DNA from 2 places in the Rossellomorea sp. LJF3 genome. Region 1 is predicted to be linked to the other one. Evidence: riboswitches for the same ligand, from Rfam matches in the RefSeq annotation. Region 1 holds a riboswitch; the other holds the start of a gene.
What was found. A riboswitch is a leader RNA that binds a small molecule or an ion and turns the genes downstream of it on or off. The one in region 1 is predicted to bind S-adenosylmethionine.
Positions count from the first base shown of each region.

Region 2: another riboswitch for S-adenosylmethionine. It lies ahead of V8G47_RS08945 (methionine ABC transporter ATP-binding protein); the one in region 1 lies ahead of V8G47_RS07350 (methionine ABC transporter ATP-binding protein).

Region 1 is NZ_JBANLY010000005.1:106,797-111,229, forward strand. It holds gene V8G47_RS07340 (MetQ/NlpA family ABC transporter substrate-binding protein) at 1-493, opposite strand, end outside; gene V8G47_RS07345 (methionine ABC transporter permease) at 509-1,177, opposite strand; gene V8G47_RS07350 (methionine ABC transporter ATP-binding protein) at 1,174-2,196, opposite strand; SAM riboswitch class I at 2,345-2,451, opposite strand; gene V8G47_RS07355 (SCP2 sterol-binding domain-containing protein) at 2,564-2,914, opposite strand; gene V8G47_RS07360 (thioredoxin family protein) at 3,336-3,653, opposite strand; gene V8G47_RS07365 (toprim domain-containing protein) at 3,656-4,012, opposite strand; gene V8G47_RS07370 (YusG family protein) at 4,193-4,429, opposite strand.
Region 2 is NZ_JBANLY010000007.1:43,574-48,006, reverse strand. It holds gene V8G47_RS08955 (MetQ/NlpA family ABC transporter substrate-binding protein) at 1-73, opposite strand, end outside; gene V8G47_RS08950 (methionine ABC transporter permease) at 90-755, opposite strand; gene V8G47_RS08945 (methionine ABC transporter ATP-binding protein) at 745-1,758, opposite strand; SAM riboswitch class I at 1,828-1,933, opposite strand; gene V8G47_RS08940 (LacI family DNA-binding transcriptional regulator) at 2,119-3,108, opposite strand; partial or broken gene V8G47_RS08935 (alpha-amylase family glycosyl hydrolase) at 3,269-3,470, opposite strand; gene V8G47_RS08930 (carbohydrate ABC transporter permease) at 3,557-4,387, opposite strand; gene V8G47_RS08925 (carbohydrate ABC transporter permease) at 4,420-4,433, opposite strand, start outside.

The DNA of each region.
Region 1 (4,433 bases):
GTGTATTTTCCACTCCGTCCTTTAACGTAATCAGACCTTTTTTCTCTAATAAAGTAAGGATGCGGCCATGATCGGATACGGAATTACTCATCAAGATCGTGGCACCTTCAGGAAGGTCCTCGAGAGATTTATACTTTTTGGAATATACACCGATTGGCTCGATATGAATTCCTCCTGCATTGACGAAATCATATTCGTTCTCTTTCATCTGCAAGTCCATGTAAGGTACGGTTTGGAAGTAGTTCGCATCCAAATCACCATTATCCAAGTCTTTATTCGGAAGGATATAATCTTGATATGTTTCAATTTGCAGGTCGATTCCCTTATCTTCCAAAATCGGTTTCACTTTTTCAAGAATTTCCGCATGGGGAACGTTTGACGCTCCTACCACTAATTCCTTCTCGCCACTGCTTCCGGATCCGGAATCACTCCCGCATGCTGCCAATCCAAAAATACTTGTTGCTGCTACTATTCCTGCTAACCATTTTTTCATCTGTTTTCTCTCCTCTTATCGTTTGTCTAATTTATTTGTGAAGTAGTCTCCAATGATTTGAATTGCGAATACAACGATTAAAATCATGATGGTCGCGGCAAGGGTTACATCCTCCCTGCTCCGTTGAAAACCATCCAGGTAAGCGAGGTTTCCTAATCCCCCGGCACCGATGACACCCGCCATTGCCGTGTACCCCACCAGGGCGATGGCTGTTACCGTGATACCTGAAACCAAAGCCGGAAGAGATTCGGGAATAAGCACTTTCCATATGATTGTGCTTGTCTTCGCTCCCATCGCTTTCGCCGCTTCAATGACGCCTTTGTTCACTTCTCTTAATGCGATTTCCACCATGCGTGCATAAAACGGTGCTGCTCCGATGATCAGGGCAGGAAGGGCCGCGTTCGCCCCACGGATGGTATCCAATAAAAATTTTGTAAATGGAATCAGTAATACAATCAGGATAATGAAGGGAATCGAGCGGAATACATTGACCACTGCACTGGTCACCGTATAAGTAAGCTTGTTTTCCCATAAATTCTCCTTGGATGTAAGAAATAACAGGATTCCAAGAATCAGTCCTACTATGAAGGTAATCAGGACTGACATCCCCGTCATATAAAGGGTTTCAACAGTCGCTTCCCACATCTTCTCCCAGTCCACATTCGGAAATATATTTTCTATCATCCTCCGATCACCTCCACTTTGACCATCTGTTTCTCAGCGAAGGCAACGGCTGCCTGAATCGTCTCTTCGTTTCCGTCAAGATGGACGAATAGCGTACCATAAGCCCCTTTTTGCGTTTGGGAAATCTGTCCTTGAAGGATATTGACATCCAGGTCGAATCTTCGGATCAAGCTGGTAATGAGCGGTTGCTCAGTCGATTCACCAACGAAGGTGAATTTCAATACTTTTCCTTTCGGATACTGAGCCAATAGGTGATCGATCGTTTCCCCTGTTTCTTCCACTTGAGATACTTCTCTCACAAATCGCTTCGTCACCTGCTCTTTAGGGTTTCTGAACACTTCAAGAACATCCCCAAGCTCTACCACCTTCCCTTGTTCCATGACTGCCACACGATGACAGATTTTTTTGATCACATGCATTTCATGGGTGATCAGGACGATGGTCAGACCTAAACGTTTATTAATATCCACCAATAAATCAAGGATGGAATCGGTTGTTTGCGGATCTAAAGCAGAGGTGGCTTCGTCACAAAGAAGGACGTTTGGATTATTTGCAAGGGATCTCGCAATCCCGACCCTCTGCTTCTGTCCACCGCTCAATTGGGATGGATAGGCGTCTCCTCTCCCATCCAATCCCACCAGCTCCAATAATTCATTGGCCCTTCGCACTCTCTCCTTCTTAGAAACTCCGGCGATTTCTAATGGAAACTGGATATTTTCAAGTACTGTACGCGACCAAAGGAGATTGAAATGCTGAAAGATCATCCCGATTGACTGCCTCGCCTGCCGAAGATCTTTCCCTTTCACTTGGGAAACGATCTGTCCATTCACGTTGACGGTTCCATTTGTGGGAACTTCAAGTCCATTGAGCATCCTGATCAACGTACTTTTACCTGCCCCACTATAGCCAATCACTCCAAAAATTTCTCCTTGGCCAATGTCGATGTTGACGCCATCGACGGCTGAAATCGCTCCTGATTTTGATTGATAGATTTTTTTCACATCTGAAATGGTAATCATGCTGTCTCCACCTTCTTTCCGAGTAAAACGAGACATTTATAATTAGAATTATAGTTGCGCTTGCAATTCCCACAGCCTTTACGTATACAATAAAAAATGCCTTCCTGCGATAAGCAGAAAGGCATAATCATATATAGGACTATCCTTTCTCTCATCTTTCAAAGCAATTGCTTTGAGTGAATTGGCACCATTTCAATTTTCATTGACGGTTGCCGGGCTTCATAGGGCACGTCCCTCCACCTCTCTAAATAAGAGTAAAGTATCGATTTATTTAATTTTTTGAATTGTTGAAGACTCTGAAAATTCGCTACAAGAGAGATTCTATCATCGAAAATAGAAATGTGTCAATTCTTTTTTCTCACGTTTTTTAAACTTGGACCGGTTCCTTGACCCTGGACCTTGTCAGCCAAAGGATGGACTCTATAAATAATAGCTGGCGGTATCCTCCCCTGACCTCCAGGATGCCGTTTTCGATCAGTTGTGACAATCGATCTTCTCCTGTAAGCAGGGATAGCATGTCCTTTTCTTGTCCCTCAATGACAAAATGAGATTCCCTGCTGCCATCAGTCAATACAGCACAACCTCTGTTTGAAATGGAGATTTCGTATTGTTCCTTTTCACATCGAAACTGAAGAATAAATGGGCTGTCCGGAAACAAGAGTCGTAAGTGATACCTTGAATGACACTGATCTACTAATTCCTCTAAATATATTCGCATGAATACCCTCCCAGTGAAACTTCTATATAGTATCAATTCCACTTATAGGCATTTTTCCCTTTTAGACATTCTCGACATGTTTTGAATGAGTTTATCTTATTTGTCGAACAGTAAGAAATTGGGTGATGACCAGTCAAAAAACGATGGGATTCGAAACATTTCCCAAGAAATATGTCCTCGTTTGTAGAAAGAAAATCACTGTTTTCATAAACTTTTCTGTTCTTATCAGCACCGTGCTGGTTGATTTCCGCTCCAGATGCTCGCTTTCCTCGGGGCGTGAGTTGAGCCTCTTCCGCTCCAATCAACACTAATCATGTACTTCTCAAATTAGATAAATATGCGACTGGGGGCAATTTCATCCTATTTCTAAAGCTGGTGAAGACAAAATAAAAAGACCTTTCACAAAGGTCTCTTATCCCCACTAACTGCTTTGGATTTTGTTGATGGTTTCGTATAGGAATGGTACGGATTGAAAGGCATAGATTCTCTCCATTTCCTGTCCATCTTTAAATAAAAGAAGGCAGGGGACGCTTTCAATGGATTGTTCTTCTGCGAATTGAGGCAGATAGTTCAGATTCGCCTTTGCAAAATGAAATGACTGGGGGAGTTTCTCGACCACTTCCAACATTTTACCCGCGACCTGACATGTACCACACATCGGTGTATATAGATAAACGGCTTCAAACGCATGGTATTTGATCGATTCGTTTAATTCTTCTGTCTGGCTTACCTCCAACAAAACTAAATCATCCTTTTTCCAAGATATTCTTTATGCACATCGATATTTGCACCAATGAGAACGGAGGCAAGATGATATTCCGGAGCAGCGGCCACTTCCTTATACATCCGGTCGATATAAAGGTGTTCCGCTTCAGGGAATTCACGCTTGAACTGTTTGCGTAACTTCTCCCCCGCATCATCTGCATCGACGAGGATGTATACATCCCTTTCGAACAGCTCATCGATGAGTTCGTCCATTTTTGTGATGCTGATCGTTCCATTCGTGCAAATAATTTCAATCGGTTCTTTGATTATTCCTCTTACTTTCCGCTTGTCGGTTGTACCTTCGACAATGATTACCTTTTCGTCAAGTTCCATCATGATCATCACCTTATCTTTCAGAAATAAGATTAGGATAGTATATTCAGATAACAAGAGATGATGTCCACTTTCTACTCATATTTTCTCATGTTTACAAAAAATAGTGCAAGTGGTTTGTTTCATTGCTTATAGAAATGGTGCCAGATCCATACACGAATCTGGCACCCCGGGTCACCTTTAACACCATCCACCTTCGTCACAATCCGTGTATCTCGCATCTTGGCCTTCAGTGGAAGTATAGTTTTGATAAATTTTATTTTCTTTTGCTTCGAAGTTCGGTTCCATTGTCAATCCATCAAGGGGCAGGGACATTCTGCCGATTGCCTGACCGTCGAGGAATAATTCGACTTCACCATTTTTAAGCCTGCCTGTCACCCTGCTTGTGACATCTAATTTCTTTGGTTCAAGTACCATACGT
Region 2 (4,433 bases), on a different contig from region 1:
CCTCTTCTCCGCCGCAGGCAGCCAGTAAGCTCACTGTTAATCCTAATGCTGCTACTAGAATCCACTTTTTCACTTGTTGTTCCCCCTATTTATCGTTTATCCACCAGTCTTGCAAACACATCACCCGTATATTGGATGAGCTGAACCAAACAAATCAGAATGACGACGGTGGTGATCATCACCGTGTTATCGTACCTGTAATATCCGAAGCGAATCGCCAGGTCACCGACTCCTCCTCCGCCTACAATGCCGGCCATGGCAGAATAGGCGACTAAACTGATCGTTGTAATCGTAATCGCCTGAATGACGGCAGGCCGCGCTTCCGGTAACAGCACGTCCTTGATGATCATCCATGGACTCGCCCCAACGGAAACCGAGGCTTCGATGACGCCTTTATCAATCTCCCTGAGGGACGTTTCTACCATTCTCGCAAAAAACGGAATGCCCGCTACCGAGAGTGATACGGATGCCGCTGTCGGTCCGATCGTTGTCCCGGTCAATAGTTTGGTTAAGGGTAAGAGTGCGACTAATAGAATAATGAATGGAACAGAACGGACCATGTTCACCACGAATCCGACGACTTTTTTAATGAAACTATTTTGCAGGAACAGTCCCTTGTCTGTGACGAATAGAAGAATCCCCAACGGCAGTCCCACTATGATCGCTACAGCCAGTGAAATCCCCACCATATACACCGTTTCAAAAAAGGCTTTATTCAATTCTGGCAATATAGAAGTCAATGAATCAGGCAGCATCCTCCAGCACCTCCAGGCTTTGCGTCTTCGCCGTGATATAACGGATCGCCGCTTCGATTTCATCAGCTGATCCTATCAGCTCCATAATGAAGATCCCGAGTGGGACATCCTGAATATATTCGATCTTGCCATGGAGGATATTCCCCCGCACCTTGTAGCGCTGAAACACCTCTGATACGACGCTTTCCTCGGCGATGGATCCTTTGAATTGAATCTTGATGAGCTTCCCTTTTCTCGATTCTACCAGGTGCTGCGGCAGTTCGAATTGGAGAATCGTTTCGATGAACTGCTTCGTCAAAGCCTGTTTTGGTTCGGCAAACAGATCATACACGGGACCTTCCTCCACGATCTTCCCTTCCTGCATCACGGCCATCCTGTCGCAGATTTCCTTCACCACTTCCATTTCGTGGGTGATGAGCACGATCGTCAAGCCCAGTTCCTTGTTGATTTTTTTCAAAAGTTTCAAGATCGATTTCGTTGTATTCGGATCGAGGGCCGACGTCGCTTCATCACACAGTAATACCGATGGGTTGTTGGCAAGCGCCCTTGCGATCCCGACTCTCTGCTTTTGTCCCCCGCTGAGCTGGGCCGGGTAGGCGTCGGCTTTGTCTGAGAGGCCGACCATCTCCAGGAGCTCGACGACCCTTGGTTTGATGTTCGCTTTCGGTACATGTGCCGCTTTCAGAGCAAAGGCGAGATTATCAAACACCGTCTTCGATTTGATCAGGTGAAAGTGCTGGAAGATCATGCTCGTTTTTTGCCGGGCAAGTCTTAACTCCTTGGATGTGAGCTTCGTAAAATCCTGTCCATCGATGATGATTTCCCCTGATGTCGGGGTTTCTAATAGATTCAGGCAGCGAATGAGTGAGCTCTTCCCCGCTCCGCTGTATCCAACGATCCCGAAGATCTCCCCTTTTTTGATGGTGACAGAGACGTTGTCGACACCGACCACCGTTTGCTTTTTCGTTTTGTACGTTTTTACTAGATTCCGAATCTCGATCAATGTGCACACCCCTTTTTCTCCAATAAAAAATGCCTCTTTCAACTGAAAGAAGCATCGCCTGTTTATCTCGACTTATCTCTCAGAATGAAATCATCCTGCAGGAATTAGCACCGTTCCAATACTGGAGGTTGCCGGACGTCATAGGGCCTGATCCCTCGGTCACTCTGGATAATTGAATGTATGTAATTTTCAAAAATTTATCTTATAGAGGATAATACTGGGTATGGGACGGGAAGTCAATAGTGGATTTCGGGAGTATTTTTATGTAAGCGTTATCTTTACTGCCGCAGCAACGAAAGATTTTTAACATACAAAAAAACGACCTCTCCCATGCAGGAAAGGTCAAGTTCTTCCACTCAGTCAACGACTTTTCACCGAATCCCTCTCTATCAGCTCCGTTGTGAGTTTGTAATACGAATCGACCTCTTCCTTCAAGAGCATCTGAAAGATCAGGTGAACGGCAAGCGCACCCGCTTCATATTTCGGCTGCCGCATGGTTGTCAGTGGCGGGGACACGTATTCTGACAGTTGGATGTCGTCAAAGCCAATGATGGAAATATCCCCTGGAACAGAAATGTTTTTTTCGTTCAGTGCCTGCAAGCCGCCGATGGCCATCTCATCGTTTGCATAGAAAATGGCCTGTGGGACATCCCGTTGCGCGATCAGCATTTTGGTCGCCTGGTAGCCCCCTTCTCGGGTGAAGCCCCCGGATACTTTCCATTTCGACTTATAGTCGATCCCGTGTTTGTCCAAAGCTTCACGGTAACCCTGGAAACGAAGCTCGTTATCATGGGAGTTGTAAGGTCCGCTGATAAACGCGATGTCACGGCTCCCACTCTCAATCAAGTGTTCCGTTGCCACGAACGCTCCGTGAACATTATCGACTTCGATCTGGGTGACGTAATCGCTTTTGAGGCTCCGGTCCAGGACCACGATCGGAAAGCCTTCCCTTGCCGATTCCAGGATGGTCCCGTCATCGATATTATGAGCAAGGATGATGACGCCATCGACCCTTTTTTCTTTTAAAAATTTCACGGCGGTGGACTGTGCTCCCCCGATGGAACTGCAGGCGATCAAATCATATCCGTTCGTGGAGGTCACATCCTGTACGCCCTTGATGAGTTCAGAATAGTAAGGTCCTGATAGATCGCTCAGGATCAAGGCGATGGTATTCGTGCTTGTCCGCTTCAAATCGGAAGCAAGCCCGTTTTTTTGGTAATTCAATTGTTTGGCTGCCGCTAACACTTTCTGTCGTGTTTCTTCACTGACTTTCTTACTGTTGTTCAAGGCATAAGAAGCGGTCGAAACAGCGACTCCGGAAAGCTTAGCCACATCTTTGATGGTTGCCATAAGTTCACATCCTATTGCTTCTATAAATGAAGGCATCCTTTTTGACTGATTTCTTCTGTTCATTATACATGAAAGCGCTTCAAGTATTGGGTTATTTTCCTAACAAATAGACAATCGCTTCATAGGGACGCAGGAAGTTGATGTCTGTCGGTCGATCACTGTTCTTCATCCCGATTTCTTCCCCTTGATAAATAAAGGGTGTGCCCTGCATCATGTGGAGGACCGTTGCAAGCATCTTGGCGGATTCGATCCGGTATTCCTGGTCGTTCCCCCCACCTGGATACGATACGGGACTGATCGTGATTATTCCAGTATAAACTGTACCATCCCTTCTGAAACAGGGATGTCTGCCACTCACTCAATACTCTTATTCATAAACCTTTTTCATTCAAAGAAATGTACCAGGTACATTCATATAGCACTGTACCTGGTACACTTCTACCATTCATTACTTGATGCCTGACATCGTAAACCCTTCGACGATGTATTTCTGGAAGAAGGAGAAGATGATGATGATCGGCACAACCATGAAGGCTGCACCCGCCATTTGCAGGCCGAAATTGTTGGCATATTGACCCTGCAGCAGGGAAAGCCCGACCGATAATGTGTAAAGACTTTCATCGTTGGCGATGATCAACGGCCATAAGAAACTGTTCCACGCACCGATAAACGTGAGGATCCCCTGCACGGCGAAGATCGGCTTGGCAATCGGTACGATCAAGCGGAAGAAAATATAGAATTCCCCTGCTCCGTCGAGTCTGGCTGCTTCGATCAGGTCAGTCGGGATCGTCGTCATGAACTGCCTGAATAAGAAAATACTGAAGGCCGCGGCCAGTCCCGGCAGCACAATCCCCGTCATCGTATTCGTCAGTCCCATTTCATTCAGGATCAAATAGACAGGGATCATCGTCACCTGTGCAGGAATCATCATCGTGGCTAGCACGATATAGAAGATTTTCTCCCTGCCTTTAAATTGATATTTCGCAAACCCATACCCGGCCATGGCATTAAAAAATAGGCCGACAAAGGAAAATAACACAATGACAAGCGTGTTCCGTAAATACACTCCGAAATTCATGCTTTCAAATAAATTCACGTAGTTTTCAAGCGTCGGATTTTCCGGTATCAAGCTTGGCGGTATTTGAAGCACTTCACTTTCAGGCTTGAACGAGCTTGAGATCATCCAAATGAATGGCACGGAAACAATGATTCCGCCGAGTGTCAGCAAGAGGATGATCACCAGCTTTTCTGCTTTACTTTTCGTCGTTTTGGTTTTCATATATTCAGCCCCGATACTGTATAGTTTCGTTCTTAATATTCTGTAT